DNA from 2 places in the Micromonospora sp. CNZ297 genome. Region 2 is predicted to be linked to the other one. Evidence: riboswitches for the same ligand, from Rfam matches in the RefSeq annotation. Region 2 holds a riboswitch; the other holds the start of a gene.

Evidence for each region. Region 2 has a riboswitch for thiamine pyrophosphate ahead of FB454_RS17740 (ECF transporter S component). Riboswitches for the same ligand answer to the same signal wherever they lie in the genome.
Region 1: it holds a riboswitch for thiamine pyrophosphate, as region 2 does, so the genes downstream of both, thiE (thiamine phosphate synthase) here and FB454_RS17740 (ECF transporter S component) in region 2, are expected to answer to the same signal.

The regions. Positions count from the first base shown of each region.
Region 1 is NZ_VISU01000006.1:325,591-331,132, forward strand. Features, by position in the region: gene FB454_RS14635 (aldo/keto reductase) at 1-46, shown strand, start outside; gene FB454_RS14640 (DUF559 domain-containing protein) at 494-1,405, opposite strand; TPP riboswitch at 1,524-1,635, shown strand; gene thiE (thiamine phosphate synthase) at 1,630-2,256, shown strand; gene thiO (glycine oxidase ThiO) at 2,250-3,380, shown strand; gene thiS (sulfur carrier protein ThiS) at 3,371-3,571, shown strand; gene FB454_RS14660 (thiazole synthase) at 3,576-4,349, shown strand; gene FB454_RS14665 (thiamine phosphate synthase) at 4,388-5,191, shown strand; gene thiD (bifunctional hydroxymethylpyrimidine kinase/phosphomethylpyrimidine kinase) at 5,188-5,542, shown strand, end outside.
Region 2 is NZ_VISU01000009.1:79,507-85,048, reverse strand. Features, by position in the region: gene FB454_RS17760 (acyl-CoA dehydrogenase family protein) at 1-625, opposite strand, end outside; gene FB454_RS17755 (DUF6328 family protein) at 734-1,234, opposite strand; gene FB454_RS17750 (sugar isomerase domain-containing protein) at 1,326-2,075, opposite strand; gene FB454_RS17745 (alpha/beta fold hydrolase) at 2,072-2,908, opposite strand; TPP riboswitch at 2,985-3,091, shown strand; gene FB454_RS17740 (ECF transporter S component) at 3,167-3,757, shown strand; gene FB454_RS17735 (ABC transporter ATP-binding protein) at 3,854-5,287, shown strand; gene FB454_RS17730 (energy-coupling factor transporter transmembrane component T family protein) at 5,284-5,542, shown strand, end outside.

The DNA of each region.
Region 1 (5,542 bases), on a different contig from region 2:
GCAGCCGTCCGACGAGGACCTGACCGCCTTGGACGCCATCCTCTGACCGTCCCTGCCGGTACATACGCGCCCGCTCGCGCGTCGGGGGTGCGCTCGCTCGTCGGCGTGCGAGCGTCGGGGCTTGCCCCGCGCGGCGTGCGCCCACCGTGGCCCGCCCGCCCGCCCGCCCGCGCGCGGAGGCACCCGTGGCGTTCCACTCAGGGGCAGCGCTCACGATGAGTGGAACGGTATGGGTGTCAAGAGGGCCCACAGACACCCACGGCGTTCCACTCGTCGCCAGATTCAGTCGCGAGTGGAACGCCATAAGTGTCTGTGGGCGGCCTCCTGACGCCCGTGGTGTCTTGGGCGTCCCGGCCCGGCCCGGCCAGGTGGCGGGTGGCGGCCGGGGGCGCGGCGGGGCGAGACTCGGGGCTGTGGGGCTGTGGGGCTGTGGGGCTGTGGGGCTGTGGGGCTGCGGGCTGCGAGCCGGGGTGCGGGGGGCTGCGGGTGCGGATCAGTGGTTTGCCGCGGCGGCGCGACGTTCTGCCAGGGCCTGGCGCACCAGGGCGACAGTGGCGTCGGGCCGGCGTAGCACGTCGTCGACGGTGAACCGGAGCACGACCCACCCGGCCGCGCGGAGCGCGTTCAGGCGCGCCACGTCCCGCCGGAAGTGAGCCCGTTCCCGGTGGTGGTCGCCGTCGTACTCGACCGCGAGGCGGAGAGCCGGCCAGGCCAGGTCCACCCGGGCCACGAAGCGTCCGCCGGCGCGCACCTCGTGCTGGGCGGTCAGCGGGCCGAGACCGGCGTCGAGGAGGAGCAGCCGCAGCCGCGTCTCCATCGGGGACTCGCTCAACGGCTCGGCCATCGTCAGTACCTCGCGCAGCAGCGGAGCGCCCGGCCAACCCGGCCGGTCGGCGGCGTAGGCCCGCAGGACGGGCAGCTTCACGACCCGGCGACGCAGCAGCGCGTCGACGGCGACCAGCGCCTCGGCGAGTGAGCCCTGCCGGCCCAGGTCGAACGCGGTACGCAGCGGGGTCGTGACCGGCAGCCCCGCGAACCGGGTGCGGTCCGACTCGGGCAGGGGCGACCGGGTCACCAGCAGCCGTGGATGAGGACGCATGCGGGCCGGGCTCGGCAGCAGCACGGTGACCGGCGCGTCGCGGCTGAGCACGTCCGTGCCGAACAGCCAGGCGGCGCTGCGTCCCGCCAGTGCGGCACCCGGCGGCAGGCGCAACGCCACCGCCTCGCACCACATCCGGTGGTCGTCGGCGCGGTGTCCGTCCCGGTGCACGTACACGTCCGGCAGCAGGCGGATCCAGGTCGGCCCGCGCAGCATCGTCCAGGTGAGCAGTCCTTCGGAGACGGCATGGCTGCCCCGGAACGGCAGGATCGCCAGGCGGCGCGGGACACGGGCGGGAACGGACATCCCGGCAGCGTGTCGTGACGAGACGATCACCTGTTGCCCCGGTACGGCATGTGAACGGTTCCTGGGAAAAACCTCACCCGGGGTTCCGTACGGGCGGGAGGCGTCGTACGGTAGGCCGCAAGTGACCCACGGGAGCCCGGTGCGGACCGGGCTGAGAGGGGGGCTGGGAGCCCCCGACCGTCGAACCTGATCCGGGTAATGCCGGCGCAGGGAGGAGCGTTGCCGTGCTGTCCCTGGGACGACTGCATCTCATCACCGACACCCGGCCGGGGCGTGACCCGCTCGCCGTGCTGCGTGCCGCCCTGCCCGTGGCGGGCGCCGAACTCGTCGTGCAGGTGCGCGTGGAGGACGACGCCACCGACCGGGAGGCGTACGAGCTGGCGTGCCGGGTGACCGAGGCGTGCCGGCCGTACGGGGCACAGTGCCTGGTCAACGACCGGCTGCACGTGGCGCTCGCGGTGGACGCCGCCGGGGGCCACGTCGGCGCGGACGATCTGCCGGTCGCAGCCGCGCGCTGCGTGCTCGGCCCGGACGCGGTGCTCGGCGCGACCGCCCGGGAGCCGGTGAGCGCCCGTACGGCCGTGGATGCGGGCGCGAGCTACCTGGGCGTGGGCCCGTGCCACGTCACCACCACCAAGTCCGGCCTGCCGGACCCGATCGGCCCCGAGGGGATACGCGCGGTCGCCGAGGCGGTCAGCGTCCCGGTGATCGCGATCGGTGGGGTGACGGCCGCGAGCGTGCCGGCGCTGCGGGCCGCCGGGGCGTACGGGGTGGCGGTGGTCGGCGCGCTCAGCCTGGCTGCCGATCCGGCGCACGCCACCGCCGAGCTGCTGCGGGCGCTGACGTGTTAAGAGGGGGCCCTTCCTCTACCGGAGGCGTTAACAGGGGGCCCTTCCTTACCGACGTGGCGGTGGTGGGCGCCGGGCCGGTGGGACTCGCGATCGCGTGGCGGTGCGCGCAGCGCGGACTGCGCGTGGTGGTGCACGACGACCGGCCCGGGTCGGGCGCCTCGTCGGTGGCCGCCGGGATGCTGTCGCCGGTCGCGGAGGCGTACTTCGGTGAGCACGAACTCACAGCGCTTCTCGTCGGGTCCGCCGCCCGCTGGCCCGGTTTCGCGGCCGAACTGGCCGGGGCGAGCGGCGTCGACCTCGGGTACCGCACCGAGGGCACGCTCGTCGTCGGGCTCACCGCCGACGACCTGGCCGAGGCGGGGCGGCTGTGGTCGTACCAACGGGGTCTGGGACTGCCGATCACGCCGCTGCGGCCCTCGGAGCTGCGCGACCGCGAGCCGGCGCTGGCACCGCGCGTGCGCGGCGGCGCGGTGGCCCCCGGCGACCACCAAGTGGATCCGCGACGGCTGGTCGCCGCGTTGCGCACTGCTGCGGAACGCGTCGGCGTGGAGCTGCGCCCGGCCCGCGTCGGCGCGCTGTCCGAGGTGGACGCCCGGGTCACTGTGGTCGCGGCCGGCTGCGGCGCGGCGAGCCTGACCGGCCTGCCGGTCCGGCCGGTCAAGGGCCAGGTGCTGCGGCTGCGCGCGCCGGGTGGCGGTCCGCCGGGCTTCCGGCACGTGATCCGGGGGTACGCGGACAGCGAGCCGGTCTACCTGGTGCCCCGGGACAGCGGTGAGGTCGTGGTCGGGGCGACTGTGGAGGAACGCGCGGACACCGAGGTCACCGCCGGTGGCGTGCTGACACTGCTGCGCGCCGCCGCGGAGCTGGTGCCGGAACTCGTCGAGTACGAGCTGGTGGAAGCCGTTGCCGGGCTGCGCCCCGGTACGCCCGACAACGCGCCGATCATCGGGCCGCTCCCCGGGCAGCCGGGCGTGCTCGCGGCGACCGGGCACCACAGGCACGGCATCGTGCTCACCCCGGTCACCGCCGACCTGGTCACCGAGCTGATCGTCACCGGCGAGCCGGATCCCGCGCTCGCCCCCTTCACCCCGGACCGCTTCGGGAAGGAGCGCACGTGGAACTGATCGTCAACGGCACCGGCCGGACGTTGCCCGAGGGCGTCACCGTCGCCGAGGTGGTCCGCACCGTCACCGACCGGAAGCGCGGGCTCGCCGTAGCGGTCAACGGCGAGGTGGTGCCACGCGGCGGCTGGTCGGCGAGCGTGCTGCGCGACGGCGACCGGGTCGAGGTACTCAGCGCCACCCAGGGCGGGTGAGCGGATGTCCACACTGGAGATCGGCGGGGTCGCGTTCGGCTCCCGGCTCATCCTCGGCACCGGCGGCGCGGCCAACCTGCACGTGCTGGAGCAGGCGATCCGCGCCTCCGGCACCGAGCTGGTGACGTTGGCGCTGCGCCGGGTGGACACCACGCCCGGCGGGTCGGGCGGCCTGCTCGACCTGGTGGAGCGCTGCGGCGTACGGCTGCTGCCGAACACGGCCGGCTGCCGCACCGCCGTGGAGGCGGTGAAGACGGCGCACCTGGCCCGGGAGGCGTTCGACACGGACTGGGTGAAGCTGGAGGTGATCGGCGACGAGCGCACGCTCCTGCCCGACGGGGTGGAGCTGCTGCGCGCCGCCGAGGAACTGGTGGCCGACGGGTTCACAGTGCTGCCGTACACCTCGGACGATCCCGTGCTGGCCCGGCGGCTGGCCGACGTGGGCTGCGCGGCGGTGATGCCGGCCGGGTCGCCGATCGGTTCCGGGCTGGGCATCGGCAACCCGCACCACATCCGGCTGATCCGGGCGGCTGTGGACGTGCCGGTGGTGCTCGACGCGGGCATCGGCACCGCCTCCGACGCGGCCCTGGCGATGGAGCTGGGCTGCGACGCGGTGCTGCTGGCCAGTGCCGTGACCCGGGCCGCCGACCCGGTGGCGATGGCCACGGCCATGCGGTACGCGGTCGAGGCCGGCCGCCTGGCGTACGGCGCGGGCCGCATCACCCGCCGCTTCCACGCCTTGCCGTCCACCCCCGACGAGGGACGGCCCGACCTGTGACCGCTCTACGCGTTGCGGATCCTGGTACGGAGGCGCCCGTGGAGGGGCGGCCGCGTACCAGGATCTACACCGGCCCGACCGGGGTCGTGCTGCTCACCGATCGGCGGGTCGCCAAGAGGGCTCTCGTCGACGTGGTCGCGGGGGCCGTCGGCGGGGGAGTGCGCTGGGTGGTGCTGCGGGAGAAGGACCTGCCCCGCGCCGAACGCCTCGCGCTCGCCGTCGAGCTGCGCGCGATCCTCGCCGAGGCAGGCGGCACGCTCGTCGTGGCCGGACCCGATCCGCTCGACGGGGACGCGGTGCACCTGCCCGCCGCCGGCCCGTACCCGCCGCCCGCAGTCGGACTGGTCGGCCGGTCCTGTCACGACACCGCCGAGATGGCCCGGCTCACCACCGAGCACTACGCCACGCTGTCCCCGGTCTACGAGACAAGAACCAAACCCGGCTACGGCCCGGCGTTACGGCCGACCGGGTTGCGCGAGCTGATCGCGGCAAGCAAGGTGCCCGTGCTGGCACTGGGCGGCATCGAAACCACAGCCCAGGTCACCGCATGCGTAGAGGCAGGCGCAACAGGAGTAGCAGTCCTGGGAGCCATCATGCGCGCCCAGGAGCCGCGAGAAACCGCCACCACGCTGGGCAGAGCTTTCGAGGAGGCGGCCACCCGTGTGGCGCGCACCCACCCCGCGCGATCCGACCAAGGCCCGCACGCGACAGGGCTGCGGCCGACCGTGCCCACGGAGGGATCAAGCCTGACCGCCCGGAGTGGGCACGGTCGGCTGCAGCCCCGACCGCAACCACTGTCGGCCGCAGCCGTCACAGCAACCACCGGAGAAGAGAACCAGTGACGCCGAAAACAGTTCTCAGCATCGCCGGCTCCGACTCCGGAGCAGGAGCGGGCATCCAGGCCGACCTCAAGACGTTCGCCGCGCTCGGGGCGTACGGCACCACAGTGCTCACCGCCGTCACCGCGCAGAGCACCCGGGGCGTGGACGCCGTCCTGCCCCTGCCGCCGCAGACAGTGCGCGACCAGATGGACAGCGTCCTCGGCGACTTCGACGTGCGCGCCGTGAAGACCGGCATGCTCGGCACCCCCGCGGTCGCCGACGCGGTGGCCGAGGCGGCCCGGGCCGGGCGGCTGCCGCACCTGGTCGTCGACCCGGTACTGGTCGCCACGAGCGGGCACCGGCTCGGCGTGG
Region 2 (5,542 bases):
CGGTCGGCTCGGCGGTGGTGGCGAGCCGGGCCGGGTCGGAGCCGACGTCCGGCTCGGTGAGCAGGAACGCGGAGACCTCACCGGCGGCGAGCCGGGGCAGGAACCGTTCCTTCTGCTCGGGCGTGCCGAACATCTTCAGCGGCTGCGGCACGCCGATCGACTGGTGCGCGGAGAGCAGCGCGCTGACCGCCGGGTTCACCGAGCCGACGAGCATCAGCGCCCGGCAGTAGTGCAGGTTGCTCAGCCCCAGCCCGCCGTACTGACGGTCGATCTTCATGCCGAACGTGCCGAGCCCGGCCAGGCCGTGGAACACCTCGTCGGGGATGCGCGCGTCCCGCTCGATCGCCTCGCCGTCCACCTCGGACGTCAGGTACGCGCGCAGCGAGCCGAGGAACTCGTCGGCGCGGGCCACCTCGGCCGGATCGGGGCGGGGCCACGGGTCGATCAGGTCGAGCCGGAAGCGGCCGAGGAACAGTTCCTTGCCGAAGCTGGGCCGGTCCCAGGCCGACTCGCGGGCGGCCTCGGCGACCTGCCGGGCCTCCTTCTCGGAGACCTGGCCCGCCTCGGCGGGCAGCGGCCCCGCGCCGTCTGGTGACTCGGGCCGGCTGTTCTGTGTCGTGGCCACGGCTGCCTCCTCGTCGGTCCGGCTGCGTCGACGCGTTCGACGAAAACGACGCTACCCCCGGGTGTTACCCAGGGGTAGCGCTGCGTGCACGTTCGATTTGGCGGACGGTCAGTCGGTGAGCGTCTGCGGGTTGTCGTCCTCGTCGTCGATGTCGTCCTCACCCCAGTTGCGCCGGCTGAACGGCAGGATGGCCCAGAAGATCAGGAACCAGAGGCCGGTGAGCGCGCTGAGCAGGAACGCGATCGGCCGGTCCAGCACGAAGTCGGTGACCAGCAGGACCGAGCTGACCATCGCGATCAGCATGAAGAACAGGCCGCCGGTGGCCATCCGGTGGGCGAACCGGACCAGCTCCGGCTTACGCCCCTGCCGGAACAGCGCCCGGTGGAACGCGACCGGAGAAATGATCATCGCGGCGGACGCGGCGGCGGTCAGCAGCGCCACGATGTAGACGTCGCGCTGGAACTCCGTGGTCCGGCCGAACCCGTTGCTGAACGGCAGCGTCAGCAGGAAGGCGAAGAGGATCTGCACGCCGGTCTGCGCGACCCGCAGCTCCTGCAACAGATCGGCGAAGTTGCGCTGCCAGCGCTGCTTCTCGGATTCCTTGGACACTCGCGGACCTCCCCGGGAGACGGCACGGCCGGCGGGTGAACGCCCACCGGCAGGACCGCCTGTGCCCCGTACGGATGATCACGAAACCGGTTCAGGAACCGCGGCGGATCCGGCCCGCGTACCGCGCCTCCAGCTCGGCGTTGTGCTCGTCGCCGCCGGTGATGTTCGCGGACAGGTAGACCGGCGGGCGCTGCCCCGCCGCGACCAGCCGGGCCACCACCTCGGCGACGATCTGCTGGGCGAGCAGCGCCGCGGTGATCGAGGAGACCGCGCCGACCGCGCCGCCGCCCGGCAGCGGCAGCGTGGCGTCGCCGTACGGGGCGCCGTTGTCCAGCACCACGTCGGCGAAGTCGGCCAGCTTGCGGCCGGACGGGTGCCGCGAGGTCATCCGCGCCGAGTGCTGTGCCGACGTGATCGCCACCAGGCCGTGCCCACGTTCCTTCACGATGGACGCGAACTCGACCATCGCCCCGTTCACGCCCGAGTTCGAGGCCAGCACGAACACGTCCTGCGGCCGGATCGGCGCCAGCTCGTAGAGGCGGTGCGCCACCGCCGGGTCGCGTTCCAGCTTCGGGCCGAGCACGTCGGCCGGGTCGCCGCCGATCAGCACCAGGTCACGCAGCGCGATCCGGTTGGTGGGCACCAGCCCGCCGGCCCGGCCGGCGATCTCCATGGCCAGCGCCTCGGAGTGCCCGGTGCCGAACGCGTGCACCACACCGTCGGCGCGCAGCGCCGCCGCGATCAGGTCGGCCGCGTCGGCCACGTTCTGCCGCTGCTCGGCGGCGACCCGGCCGATCGTCTCGGTCACCACCGCCAGGTACGCCTCGGCGCTCACCGTCATGCCTCCTCCGTTCCCGCGCACCGGGCGAGGATCGCCTCGGCCAGCGGGCCGGGCGCCTCGTCCGGGATCCAGTGGCTGACGCCGGACAGCGTCACGAACCGGTAGTCACCGGTGACGTGCGCGGCGCACGCCTGCGCGGCCGTCCGGCCGATCGCCACGTCCTTGTCGCTCCACACGAACGTGGTCGGCACCCCGACCGGGGCGACCGCCTTCATGTCCGCACCGGTCATCGCGCGGTACCAGTTCAGCGCCGCCGTCAACGCCCCCGGCTCGCGCATCGGCTCGGCGTACCGGGCCACCACGTCGGCGTCGCCCACTCCGCTCAGCAGCTTGCGCAGCGTGGCGCCGTTCCACGCCAGCAGCACCTTCTCCGCCGTACCGGGCTTGCGGAACAACGCGATGTACGCGGACTTGACCTTCTGCCGCGGGTCGGTGGCGAGCGCGTGCCCCATCGCGGCCGGGTGCGGCACCGACACCGCGGTCAGCGTCCGCACCCGCTCCGGGTGCGCCGCCGCCAGCCCCCACGCCACGATGGCGCCCCAGTCGTGGCCGACCACGTGGGCGCCTGTCACCCCGAGCGCGTCGAGCACCGCGGCCGCGTCGGCCACCAGCTCCGGAATCCGGTACGCCCCGACGTCCGCCGGACGCGCGCCGGGCGAGTAGCCGCGCTGGTCGAGCGCGTACGTGCGCAGCCCGGCGGCGTGCAGCGCGGGCGTGACCGCGTCCCACTCACCGGAGTGCTGCGGAAAGCCGTGCAGCAACAGGACCGGGTCACCGTCCTCGGGGCCGCCGGCGCGTACCTCGAACGTCAGTCCCCGCGCATCCACCAGCATGATCGCCACCATACCGACACTCGCCCTGCTGGGCCGGGGCCCGTGGTCGGTGCTAGCGTCTGCGACGAGACAACTTCACATCCGACAGGGGAGCGCACAGCGCTGAGAGTGCGGGCCGGTGCCCGCAGACCCTCGAACCTGATCTGGGTAATGCCAGCGCAGGGAGTTCGGTCGACCTCCAGCCGCGTCGCCGTCCGGTGACCACCGGGCGCGGCGTGCGTCTTCTCCTGGTTCACCTCGACGAACTGGGAGCCAACCGTGAACCACACCGACAGCAACCGCTGGCGTACCGTCGACATCGTCGTCGCCTCGGTCATCGCCGTCGCCTTCGGCGTCGTCTTCTGGGCCTGGGGCCTGCTCTGGAGCGCCACCGACGCGGCGTTCGCGTTCTTCCCGCCGGCACAGGCCGTGCTCTACGGCGTCTGGCTGATCCCGGCGGTGCTCGCCGGCCTGATCATCCGCAAGCCGGGCGCCGCGCTGTACTGCGAGACGGTGGCCGCGATCATCTCGGCCCTGCTGGGCAGCCAGTGGGCGAGCATCGTGATCCTCCAGGGCCTGATGCAGGGCATCGGCGCCGAGCTGGCCTTCGCCGCGTTCCGGTACCGCTCGTTCCGACTGCCGGTGGCGGTGCTGGCCGGCGCGCTGACCGGCCTCGGCGCGGCGATCTTCGACTTCGTCTACTGGAACAAGGCGTTCGACTTCGCCTCCTACCGCCTCCCGTACGCGCTGATCACGATCGTCAGCGCCACGATCGTCGCCGGTTTCGGCGCGCACGTCCTCACCCGCGCGCTGGCGAACACCGGCGTCCTGGACCGCTTCCCCGCCGGCCGCGACCGAGCCCTGGTCTGACGCCTCCATCGTGTCGATCATGAAGTTGGCGGCCGTTTCGGCACCCGTCATCGCCGTCAACCTCATGATCGACGGAGAAGAGGGGGTGGGTGGGCGGTGAGCGGGGTGGTGCTGCGGGGGTTCGGGTGGCGGCACGGGGGACGGAAACGCTGGGCTCTGCGCGGGGTGGATCTGCGCGTGGAGAGCGGCGAGCGGGTGCTGCTGCTCGGACCCTCCGGCGCCGGTAAGAGCACGCTGCTGGCCGCGCTGGCCGGGCTGCTGCCGGAGGACTCCGGCGAGCAGGAGGGCACCGTCGAGATCGACGGGCTGGACCCGCGCAAGGCCCGCGAGCGCGTCGGCATCGTCTTCCAGGACCCGGAGACCCAGCTCGTGATGGCCCGCTCCGGCGACGACGTGGCGTTCGGGCTGGAGAACCGTGGCGTACCCGCCGGGGAGATCTGGCCCCGCGTCGACGAGGCGCTGCACCGGGTCGGCTTCCCGTACGACAGGGACCGCCCCACCGCAGCGCTCAGCGGCGGCGAGCAGCAGCGGCTGGCGCTGGCCGGCACGCTCGCGCTGCGTCCCGGGCTGCTGCTGCTCGACGAGCCCACCGCCAACCTCGACCCGGCCGGTGCCACCCTGATCCGCCGGGCCGTCGCGAACGCGCTCGACCCGGACACCACGATGGTCCTGGTCGAGCACCGGGTCACCGAGGCACTGCCGCTGGTCGACCGCGTCGTGGTGCTGGAACCCGGCGGCGGGGTGCGCGCCGACGGGCCGCCCGAGGCGGTCTTCGCCGCGCACGGCGACGCGCTGGCCACCGCCGGGGTCTGGGTACCCGGCCACGTCGCGCCACCCCGGCACGCCACCACGCCGCCCGGCGACGTGCTGCTCACCGCGGAGCGGCTCGGCCTGCCGCCCCGGCTCGACCCCACCGATCTCCGGGTACGCGCCGGCGAGGCGCTCGCCGTCCTCGGCCCCAACGGCGCCGGCAAGTCCACACTGGCGCTGCTCCTGGGCGGCCTGCTGAAGCCCGGCACGGGCGCCGTCACCGCGTCGGCGGCACTCGCCGGGCGGGACGCGCGTACTCCCCCGCACCGCTGGCGGGCACCCGCGCTGGTACGCCGGATCGGTTCGGTGTTCCAGGACCCGGAACACCAGTTCGTCACCGCCACGGTCCGCGACGAGCTGGCGCTCGGCCCGCGCCGCACCGGCCGGCCCGAGTCGGCGGTGACCGCCACCGTCGACGAGCTGCTGCACCGGTTGCGGCTGGACCGGCTGGCCGGCGCCAACCCGTACACCCTCTCCGGTGGGGAGGCGCGGCGGCTGAGTGTGGCGACGGCCCTGGCCACCGCGCCCCGCCTGCTGATCTGCGACGAGCCCACGTTCGGCCAGGACCGGCGGACCTGGCTGGAGCTGGTCGACCTGCTCGCCGAGCTGCGCGACGCCGGGCACGGCGTGGTCGCGGTGACCCACGACGAGGACTTCGTCGCCGCGCTGGCCGACACGACGCTCACCCTGCACCGCTCCCCCGCCGGGGTGGCCACGTGATCGGCCTCGAACCGGTCGCCGCACCCGGCGCCCCGCTGGCCCGGCGCAACCCGGTGGCGAAGCTGGCCGCCGCTGTGGTCTTCACGCTGATCCTGGTGGCGACGCTCGACCCGGTGGCCCCGGCCATCGCCATCGCCGTCGAACTCGCGGTGCTGCCGCTGTTCGGGGTCCGCTATCGGGTGCTGGCCCGCCGGGCCTGGCCGCTGCTCGCCGGCGCCGTCGGCATCCTGATCACGCTGGTGCTCTTCGCGGCCG